One region of the Variovorax sp. Soil_C_12 genome, then DNA from elsewhere that is predicted to be linked to it. Evidence: predicted binding sites of a transcription regulator. Region 1 holds the regulator's gene; the other holds the start of a gene.
What was found. The regulator NrdR, encoded in region 1, represses ribonucleotide reductase genes. The targets are predictions, from matches to a motif close to CACNANATNTNGTG.

Region 1 (4,795 bases):
TGCTGCAGGCGCCGGAGGCGGGCATCATGCAAGACGGCACCTCGGTCATCATCACCGGGAATGGCTACAGCAGCGCCAGCGGACGTTCTCGGTTGTATGTGATAGATGCGCGGACAGGCGCGCGCATCAAGGTCCTGAGCCCAGCTCTCAGCAGTTCCTCCGCCGGCCTCGGTGGCGTAAAGCTGGTACGCGACGCCAACAAACGCGTTGTGGCCGCCTATGCGGGTGACCTTCTGGGCTTCATCTGGAAGTTTGATTTCTCGTCTGCCGATCGTTCTCAATGGCGCGTGGCTTTTTCTGGCAGTCCGTTCTTCTGGGCAACAAACAGCGCGGGTGTGGTCGAGCCCATTACGGCTGCGCCCACCGTGGTGCCTCATCCGCTCGGCGGGGTCATGGTCCTTGCAGGTACGGGCAAGCTGTTCGAGAGCGATGACGCATCCAGCACGGGCCAGCAAAGTCTCTACGGCATCTGGGACAAGCCAACGCTGGGTGGTTATGTAACAACCGCCGCCCTCGTGACGCAGACCATCACCCCTTTGACGATCAATGGCAGCACTGGTGACTACTTCGCCATCAGCAGCAACAGCGTGGACTACGGCACTGGCGACACCGCCAAGAAGCGCGGCTGGAAGATCCGAATGACTATCGCCCCCGGCCAGCGGCAGATCTATGCGCCGCAGATCGAATCGGGTCGTGTGCTCTTCGACACCATGGTGCCCGGCGGCACGGCCACCGGCTGCACTGCGACGCAGCCCCAGGGTTATACCTTCGTGCTCGATCCCTTCACGGGTGCGCCCAGCCAGGACGGCCCGACTTTCGATACCAACAATGACGGCACGTTCACGGCGGCGGACAACGTCACTGCCGCAGTGACGCGTTTCTTATCGATCGGGCAGCGCCGGATTGTGCGGGTTCGTGGGACTTCCGAGGCTGGGCTTGAAGGCGCGGATTCCACCAGGAAGGTCAAGCTGGGAGGAACGCCGGTCAAGCGCCAGTGGCGGCAGATCGCCACGCCTCCTTCGTATTGAGCTGGCAATGACAATGATTAACCAAACACGCCGGCGCCAAGGCGGCTTTACCCTCATCGAGGTGATGATCGTGGTCGCGATCGTCGCCATCCTGGCCGCGATCGCCTATCCGAGCTATCTCGAGTCAGTGCGCAAGTCGAAGCGCGCCGAGGCGCGCGCACAGCTCATGGAAGCGGCGCAGTACATGCAACGCTTTTACTCGCAGAACGACAGTTTCAAGCGTGCGATCGGGGAGACCACAGACATGACACTGCCGGACACGCTAGCAACCGTGCCACGACAAGGTGCGAAGAACTACACGATTGGCTTCGTGGCCGGCACGCGGGCCGACAGTTCTTTCAATCTCGAGGCCGTACCGACCGGGTCGATGGACGGAGATCGCTGCGGCACACTGCAACTCGACAACACAGGGCTTCGGGGGATTGCGAATGCCAATACTGGCTTGACCCCTAGCGACTGCTGGCGCTGATCAGATATCCCGCAGCAACTGCCTGAACTCGTCCACGTCCTCGAAGCTGCGATAGACCGAGGCAAAGCGCACGTAAGCCACCTTGTCCATGCGCTTGAGTTCGCGCATCACCAACTCGCCGACTTTGGTGGACTCGATCTCGCGCAATCCGCTGGAAAGCAGCTTCTGCTCGATGCGCAGCAGCGCATGGTCGATCTGCTCGATGCTCACCGGCCGCTTGCGCAGCGCCAGCATCATCGAGGCGCGGACCTTCTTGGCGTCGAAGTCGGCGCGGCTGCCGTCCTTCTTGACCACCACTGGGAAGTTGACGTCCGGCCGCTCGTAGGTGGTAAAGCGCTTTTCGCAGGTGCCGCACTGGCGGCGGCGCCGCACGAAGTCGCCATCCTCCGACACGCGGGTCTCGACGACCTGCGTTTCGAGATGACCGCAGAAAGGGCACTTCATGCGGACGCCATGCGGGTGATCAGCGGTAGACCGGGAAGCGGCTGGTCAGCGCGTGTACCTTGGTGCGCACCGCCTCGATGGTGGCGGCATCTCGCGGGTTGTCCAGCACATCGGCGATCAGGTTCGCGGTGAGGCGCGCCTCCTCGTCCTTGAAGCCGCGGGTGGTCATGGCGGGCGTGCCGATGCGCACGCCGCTGGTCACCATTGGCTTCTCGGGGTCGTTGGGGATGGCGTTCTTGTTGATGGTCATGTGGGCGCTGCCCAGTACGGCTTCGGCCTCCTTGCCGGTGATGCCCTTGGCGCGCAGGTCGACCAGCATCACGTGGCTTTCGGTGCGGCCGCTGACGATGCGCAGGCCCCGCGCGCTCAGCGTCTCGGCGACGATCTGCGCGTTCTTCACGACCTGCTGCTGGTAGGTCTTGAATTCCGGGGACAGCGCTTCCTTGAAGGCCACGGCCTTGGCTGCGATCACGTGCATCAGCGGGCCGCCCTGCAGGCCGGGGAAGATCGCGCTGTTGATCGCCTTCTCGTGCTGCGACTTCATCAGGATGATGCCGCCGCGCGGGCCGCGCAGGCTCTTGTGGGTGGTGGAGGTCACCACGTCCGCGTGCGGCACGGGGTTGGGGTACACGCCCGCGGCGACCAGGCCGGCGTAGTGGGCGATGTCGACCATGAAGATGGCTCCGACATCCTTCGCCACTTTGGCGAAGCGCTCGAAGTCGATGCGCAGCGAGTAGGCCGAGGCGCCGGCGATGATCAGCTTGGGCATGGCGTCGTGCGCCTTGCGCTCCATCGCGTCGTAGTCGATCTCTTCCTTGTCGTTGAGGCCGTAGCTCACGACGTTGAACCACTTGCCGCTCATGTTGAGCGGCATGCCATGGGTCAAGTGGCCGCCTTCGGCCAGGCTCATGCCCATGATGGTGTCGCCTGGCTTCAAGAAAGCCAGCATCACGGCCTCGTTCGCCGAGGCGCCGCAGTGGGCCTGTACGTTGGCTGCATCGGCGCCGAAGAGCTGCTTGACGCGGTCGATGGCCAACTGCTCGGCGACGTCGACATGCTCGCAGCCGCCGTAGTAGCGCTTGCCGGGATAGCCCTCGGCGTATTTGTTGGTGAGCTGCGAGCCTTGCGCAGCCATGACGGCCGGGGAGGCGTAGTTTTCGCTCGCGATGAGCTCGATGTGCTGTTCCTGCCGGGCGTGCTCGGCTTGAATGGCGGCCCAGATTTCGGGATCGGTCTGTTCGACCAGGATGTTCCGGTTGTACATGGCAGTCCTTTGAGAACGATGGTCCTTGTTCTTCAACCAAACAAGGGCTGCCCAGGCGAACGGCTGAACGCCTGCTTGGCACCGCAGGCGGCACGCTTCCCAGTGGTCATCCACGTCAGCGCCAGCACCTGAAAAGGGCTGCGCCTATCGCCAGTCGCGCGCCGTGGGAGTGTAGCCGACGGCTTCGGCCGGCGCCGCAAAAAGGCCTAAAGATCCGAGACCAGCGCCACCTTCTGCGGGCTGTCGCCTTCCGGCTTGGCCGGCGCCACCACCGGCAGGGGCTGGGCCCGCACGCCGGGCGGCGTGGGGGCGGTGGAGGGCGCACGGCCGGCGATCACCTGCTGCAGGCGCGCGTGCTCTGCCATCACCTTGCCCGCATAGCCGCCGTCGTCCGGCAGGTTGGCCGCACCCACGTAGTATTTGAGGCCGCCTTCGAGCGAGCCCGCCCGCGCGATGCATTCCTGCAGCACCTTGACGCCGACGCGCATGTTGGTCACGGGGTCGAAGGCGGTGAGGGTGCCGCCCGCGCTTTCGTATTTCTCGCCATGTACCCGGGTCATCACTTGCATCAGGCCCTGGGCGCCGACCTGGCTCTGGGCGAAGGGGTTGAAGCTGGACTCGACCGCCACGATGGCCAGGATCAGCGTCGGGTCGAGCTTGGAGCGCTTGCCGAGCTCGAAGGCCTCGGACACCAGGACGCTCAACGGCTCGACCGCCACGCGGTACTTCTTGCTCAGCCAGTAGGCAACCGCGGCCTGCGGCTTCGGCAGTTCATGCGGGCTGGCGGCCGTGGTGCGGTCGATGGCCGTGGGCTCGAGCTCGATGGTGGGTTCGGGCGGGGCCTTGCGCGACTGCAGCCAGCCCATGAGCTGTTCTTCGCCCGACTGGCGCAGGTCCGGCCGCGCGGCCAGCGCCAGCACGGCGAACACCGTGGCGAGCCCGAGCAAGGCAAAGCCGTTGTGGGTCACTTCGAAAAAGCCTTCGGCCACGTCGGACGTGAAAGTCCTCAGCCCTCGGGCTGTGGCAGCAAACGCCTGTTTCATCGCTCTTCCTCCTTCTATGCGGCACCTGGGTCGCAGCGCCGGAAGGCGGTGGTCGAAGGCGGCGGCGCTTTGTGGATTGGTACGAATCAGATACCGCGCGAGAGGGGTTAGAGCGCGGCCGCCTGATTAAGCCGAAAGAATTCGGCAGCGGGTGTAGGACAGAACCCGACCGGCAGATGAGCGGCTCGGGTAGCGCAGATTTTAGGAGGCGCTTAATACCCGGTCAAGCATAAAGAACTGACAAATTATGCTATTTGTAAGCTTTGGAAAGAGCGTGCATCGCCATGCGCTGGCCCATTGAAAAGCTTATTTTGCAATCTCGTGACGGCAGGCCTACGCTGATGTGGCCTGAGGTTTCAGGCGTTTAACCGAGGTCCGGTAACCGGGAGAGATCCATCGAACGGTTCAGAGGCCGAGGCCCCATGGTGGCAATCTCTTGCTGCCAGCATGACTGGAACAATCCAACTTCCGGTCGAGCGAAAAGATGGCATGGGCGTGGCGCCCGCCATCGAGCCCGGAGGCCAGACATCAAGTCAGGCAGCCGGGC
Region 2 (4,795 bases), on a different contig from region 1:
GCAGCTGGAGAGCTGCGAGCGCAGCGTGCCGCTGTTGAACAGCGTGGGCGTGCTGGACATGAAGTCGAAGGAGGACAGCACCTCGTAGAACTCGATGGCGCGCGCCTCGCGGTCGATCTCGTTCAGCGCCAGGCCCATGGCCACGCGCATGAAGAAGGCCTGCGGCAGCTCGATGCGGGTCTTGCGCACGTGCAGGAAGTAGCGGTCGTACAGGGTCTGCAGGCCGAGGTAGTCGAACTGCAGGTCGCGCTCGGGCTTGAGCGCGGCGCCCAGGCGGGCCAGGTCGTACTGCTGCAGCTTCTCGTCGAGCAGTTCGTTGTCCACGCCCTTCTTGATGAACAGCGGGAAGCTGTCGGCGTAGGCCTGGGCGCGCTCAGCGGCCGGCACTTCGCGGCCGATGACTTCCTTGAAGATCGTGTGCAGCAGCAGGCGCGCCGTGGCGAAGGTGTAGTCCGGGTCCTTCTCGATCAGCGTGCGGGCGGCCAGGATCGAGGCCTTGTAGACCTCGTCAAGCGGCACGCCGTCGTAGAGGTTGCGCATGGTCTCGGCCTCGATCGGGCCGGCCGTGATGCTCTCGCCCAGGCCGGCGCAGGCGGATTCGATCAGGCCCTTGAGCTCGTTGAGGTCCAGAGCGACGCGCTCGCCGCGGTCGAGCACGTGCAGCGTGGAGACGGCGACCGGGGCTTCAAGCTCGCCCTGCTTGGAGCGCTCCTGCGAGCGGCGCTCGCGGTACAGCACGTAGGCGCGCGCGATCTCGTGGTGGCCGCCGCGCATCAGGCCCAGCTCGACCTGGTCCTGCACGTCCTCGATGTGGAAGGTGCCGCCGCCCGGACGCGAGCGCAGCATGGCGCGCACCACGCCCTGGGTCAGCGTGTCGACCGTCTCGCGCACGCTGGCGGAGGCCGCGCCCTGGGTGCCATGCACCGCGAGGAAGGCCTTCATCATCGCGATCGCGATCTTGTTGGGCTCGAAGGGAACGACGGCGCCGTTGCGGCGGATGATCTGGTAGTTGGCAAGCGCGTTGCCGGCGTGCGAGCCGGCCTTGTCGCTGGGGTGTTGCGGCGTCGAGGTTACGGCGCGGGAGGTGGCGGGATGGTTCAGGGCAGTTTGCATTCGATCCTCTGTTGGCAATTCTTGTTGGGGCGGCGGTGCCGCGTCTGGCCGGTTGCTTGGCATGAAGCACAGGGCCAGGGCACACTATATCTGGGGTCCAAGGGGGGTTCAACCCACTAGATATAGTGTTTTCCTTGTAGTTCAACGGTATCCATCCTCTGTGGACACCTTGCCATCGGCGGGTTTGCGGCGTCGTTACTGAGCCACCTTAGCGGGCGCCGCTGTTCATGCGCCTTGCGCGCGTTTTTGGGCCTGAAAGGCGCATGGTTGCTGCGCGGACCGAAAGCAAAAGCGGCGATGGCTCGGCCGTGGCGCCGGCGCATCAGTGCCGCAGCGACCATTGAAAAAAATCAGCGGGCAACAGTTGTGTCCGGGAACATCGCGGGCGCCCATGCCAGCTGCCGCTGCAGCAGAGGCCAGTCGAAGCCGCTGCCGGGATCGGCCTTGCGGCCCGGTGCGATGTGCTCGTGGCCGGCGACGAAGGCGATCGCATAGCGCTGCGCGATGGCTGGGCAGAGACTGGCCAGGGTTTCGTATTGCGCAAGCTCGAAATGCGCACCCTCCAGGCCTTCGAGCTCGATGCCGATCGAATCGTCGTTGCAGTTGGTGCGGCCGCGCCAGGACGATGGCCCGGCATGCCAGGCGCGGTCGTCGCAGCTCACGAACTGCCAGAGCTCGCCGTTGCGGCGCACATAGAAATGGGCCGAGACCTCGAGGCCGCGGATGCTGCCGAAGTAGGGATGCGCGTCCCAGTCCAGCTGGTTCATGAAGAGCTGCTGCACCTCGTCGCCGCCATAGCGGCCCGGCGGCAGGCTGATGGAGTGCAGCACGATCAGGTCGATCTGCGCACCGGCAGGCCGCGGTCCGAAGTTCGGCGAGCGCAGCGGCCGGGCGAAGCGGTACCAGCCGTCCTGCCAGAGGCCCGTGCTCATGGGGCAACCTTCGCGCTACGCGCTGCGGTGCGAGCGCCTTCGGGCGGCCGGGCGGTGCTCATGGAAGCACCTGCGGGCGCCCGGGCGGCGCTCGTGTCCTCAGTCGTCGGGTCCGTTGCCATGGCTGTCGTCGCCGCCCGGCGTCGCGATGCCCAGGCGCGCGATGCGATAGCGGATCTGCCGCAGGCTCAGGCCCAGCCGCGCCGCGGCGGCGGTGCGGTTGAAGCCGCTTTCCTGCAGCGCGCGAACGAGGATCTCGCGCTCCTGCTGGTCCAGGTAGCTTTGCAGATCGCTCGGCACCGCGGCGGCGGGCCTGGCCGCGGGAGGCGCGGGCTGCTGCGGCTCGGCCGGCGCCGGCGTTGCGGTGGCAGGCGGCGCGCCCGCCGGCTCGAGTTGAGCCGCGGGGCTCGAGACATCGATGTGCAGCACGTCGCCATCGCTCAAGGCGACGGCGCGGTGCAGCAGGTTCTCGAGCTCGCGCACGTTGCCGTGCAGCGGATGCTGCGACAGGCGCTGCAGCACCTCGGCCGACAGCGCGGGGATCGGCATGCCGGCGTCGCGCGCAATGCGCGCCAGCAGCGCCTCGCAGAGTGCCGGCAGATCCTCGCGGCGCTCGCGCAGCGCCGGCACCGCGATCTCGATCACGTTCAGTCGATAGAACAGGTCCTGCCGGAAGCGGCCGGCCTGCACCTCGGCCTGCAGGTCCTTGTGCGTGGCGCTCACGATGCGCACGTCGACGGCGTCTTCCTGGGTCGAGCCGATCGGCCGCACGCTGCGCTCCTGGATCGCGCGCAGCAGCTTGGACTGCATCGCCAGCGGCAGGTCGCCGATCTCGTCGAGGAAGAGCGTGCCGCCGCGCGCGGCCTGGAAGTAGCCGTCGCGGTCTTGCGAGGAGCCGGTGTACGAGCCCTTTCTGGCGCCGAAGAACTCGGCCTCGAGCAGGTTCTCGGGAATGGCGCCGCAGTTGACGGCGACGAAGGGGCCGTCGCTGCGCTGGCTGCACGCATGCACCGCACGCGCCGCCAGTTCCTTGCCGGTGCCGGACTCGCCGCGCACCAGCACCGGCGCCATGCCGCGCGCCACCTTGGCGATGCGGGACTTGACCAGGCGCATCGGCTCGGAGCCGCCGACCAGCCGTTCGAGCGCCGCGATACCGGCGTTGCTGGTGGTTGCGGCCAGCTTGCCGCCGCTGTCCTCCGCCTGGCGCACCGGCCGCGCGGGCGCGGCCTGCGCCTGCACCGCCGAGGCCACGACGGTGCGGAACTGCTTCAGGTCCACCGGCTTGGTGAGGTAGTCGAAGGCGCCCGCCTTCAGGGCCTCGACCGCGTTCTCGGCCGAGCCGTAGGCGGTCATCACCACGCAGCGCTCGCTGCGCTGCTCCTGCTGGATGCGCTGCAGGATTTCCATGCCCAGCCCGTCGGGCAGGCGCATGTCGGTGATCACGGCATCGAAGCGGCCCGCGTCCAGATGCTCGCGCGCCTCCGACACGCTGCCGGCCGCCTCGACGCGGTAGCCCTCGCGCAGCAGCGTGAGCTCGTAGAGCGTGCGCAGGTCGGGCTCGTCGTCGACGACCAGGATCTGTGCAGGGCGCTGTGCGGACGGATTGGAGCTGCTCACGGCGCTATTGTGTCAGCCCGCCTTCGCCCGGCATGAAGACGACGGCGAATTCGTTGCCCTCCGGCCCGCCTGCGGCGAGGGTGCGGCGCTCGTAGCCGATGGTCGCGCCGTGGCGTTCGCACAGCTCGCGGCACAGGTAGAGGCCGAGGCCGCTGGAGCGGCTCTCGGAGGAGAAGAAGGGTTCGAACAGATGGCGCTGCACCGCGGGCTCGAGCGGCGCGCCGTCGCTCCACACCTGCAGGCTTGCGCGGCCGGCCGCATTCAGCCGCGTCATCACCTGGATAGAGCCTTCGCGCTCGCCCGCGTAGCGCGCGGCGTTGTCGAGCAGATTCACGAGGATGCGCCGCAGGTGCTCAATGTCGAAGCGCACCACGCGGCCGGGGGCTTCCAGCACCAGCAGCACGCCCTGGCGCTGGGTTTGCCGCACCCATTCCTCGGCCAGCGTGCGCACGGTCGGATCGAGCACCAGCTGCTCGCCCAGCGGCAGCACGCGCTGCTGGCGGGCGCGGGCGACGTCGAGCACGTCGTCGACGATGCGCGCCAGGCGCTGGGCGTTTTGCTGGACCATGTTCGTCAGTCGGCGGTGGGCCGGATCGACCAGGTCCTCGCTCAACAGCGCACTGGCCTGTGTGATCGCGGTCAAGGGGTTGCGGATCTCGTGCGCGACCGCCGCAGACATACGGCCCATGGCCGCCAGCTTCTCGGTGCGGATGCGCGCCTCCAGTTCGCGCAGGTCCTGCAGGAACATCACGCACAGGCTGTCGATGCCGCGCTCGGCGGCGCGCGTGAGGCGCGTGCGCACGCGCACCTCGCGTGGCGCGCCCTGGGCCTGCGCGATCGGGATCTCGCGCGCCTGCGATGTGCGGCGCGCGAAGGTGCTGCGCGCGATCGCTGCCAGCGGCGCCCAGGCGGGGTTCGCGCCCAGCGCGAAGGGCAGCGCGAGCTGCGCCAGGCCCTGCCCGAGGATCGCGTCGGCCGCCGGGTTGGCCGCGTGCACCTGGCCCTGGGCGTCGACCACCAGCACGCCCTCGCTGAGCGTTTCGATCACCAGGTCGTTCACCAGGGCATGCATCTGCGCCGCGCCGCGGTTGCTCTGCGCCAGCGCCTCCTCGCGCATCAGCCGCCGCGCCAGC

Region 2: AC3A6X_RS12900 (ribonucleoside-diphosphate reductase subunit alpha) is a predicted target of NrdR. The motif match lies at 1,228-1,241, and genes of this name have one in related genera.

What each region holds. Positions count from the first base shown of each region.
Region 1 is NZ_JBDGIO010000010.1:139,758-144,552, forward strand. Features, by position in the region: gene AC3A6X_RS24710 (pilus assembly protein) at 1-1,028, shown strand, start outside; gene AC3A6X_RS24715 (type IV pilin protein) at 1,036-1,497, shown strand; gene nrdR (transcriptional regulator NrdR) at 1,498-1,941, opposite strand; gene glyA (serine hydroxymethyltransferase) at 1,961-3,205, opposite strand; ZMP/ZTP riboswitch at 3,248-3,373, opposite strand; gene AC3A6X_RS24730 (lytic transglycosylase domain-containing protein) at 3,412-4,248, opposite strand.
Region 2 is NZ_JBDGIO010000004.1:125,084-129,878, reverse strand. Features, by position in the region: gene AC3A6X_RS12900 (ribonucleoside-diphosphate reductase subunit alpha) at 1-1,113, opposite strand, end outside; gene ampD (1,6-anhydro-N-acetylmuramyl-L-alanine amidase AmpD) at 1,464-2,045, opposite strand; gene AC3A6X_RS12890 (sigma-54-dependent transcriptional regulator) at 2,145-3,662, opposite strand; gene AC3A6X_RS12885 (sensor histidine kinase) at 3,667-4,795, opposite strand, start outside.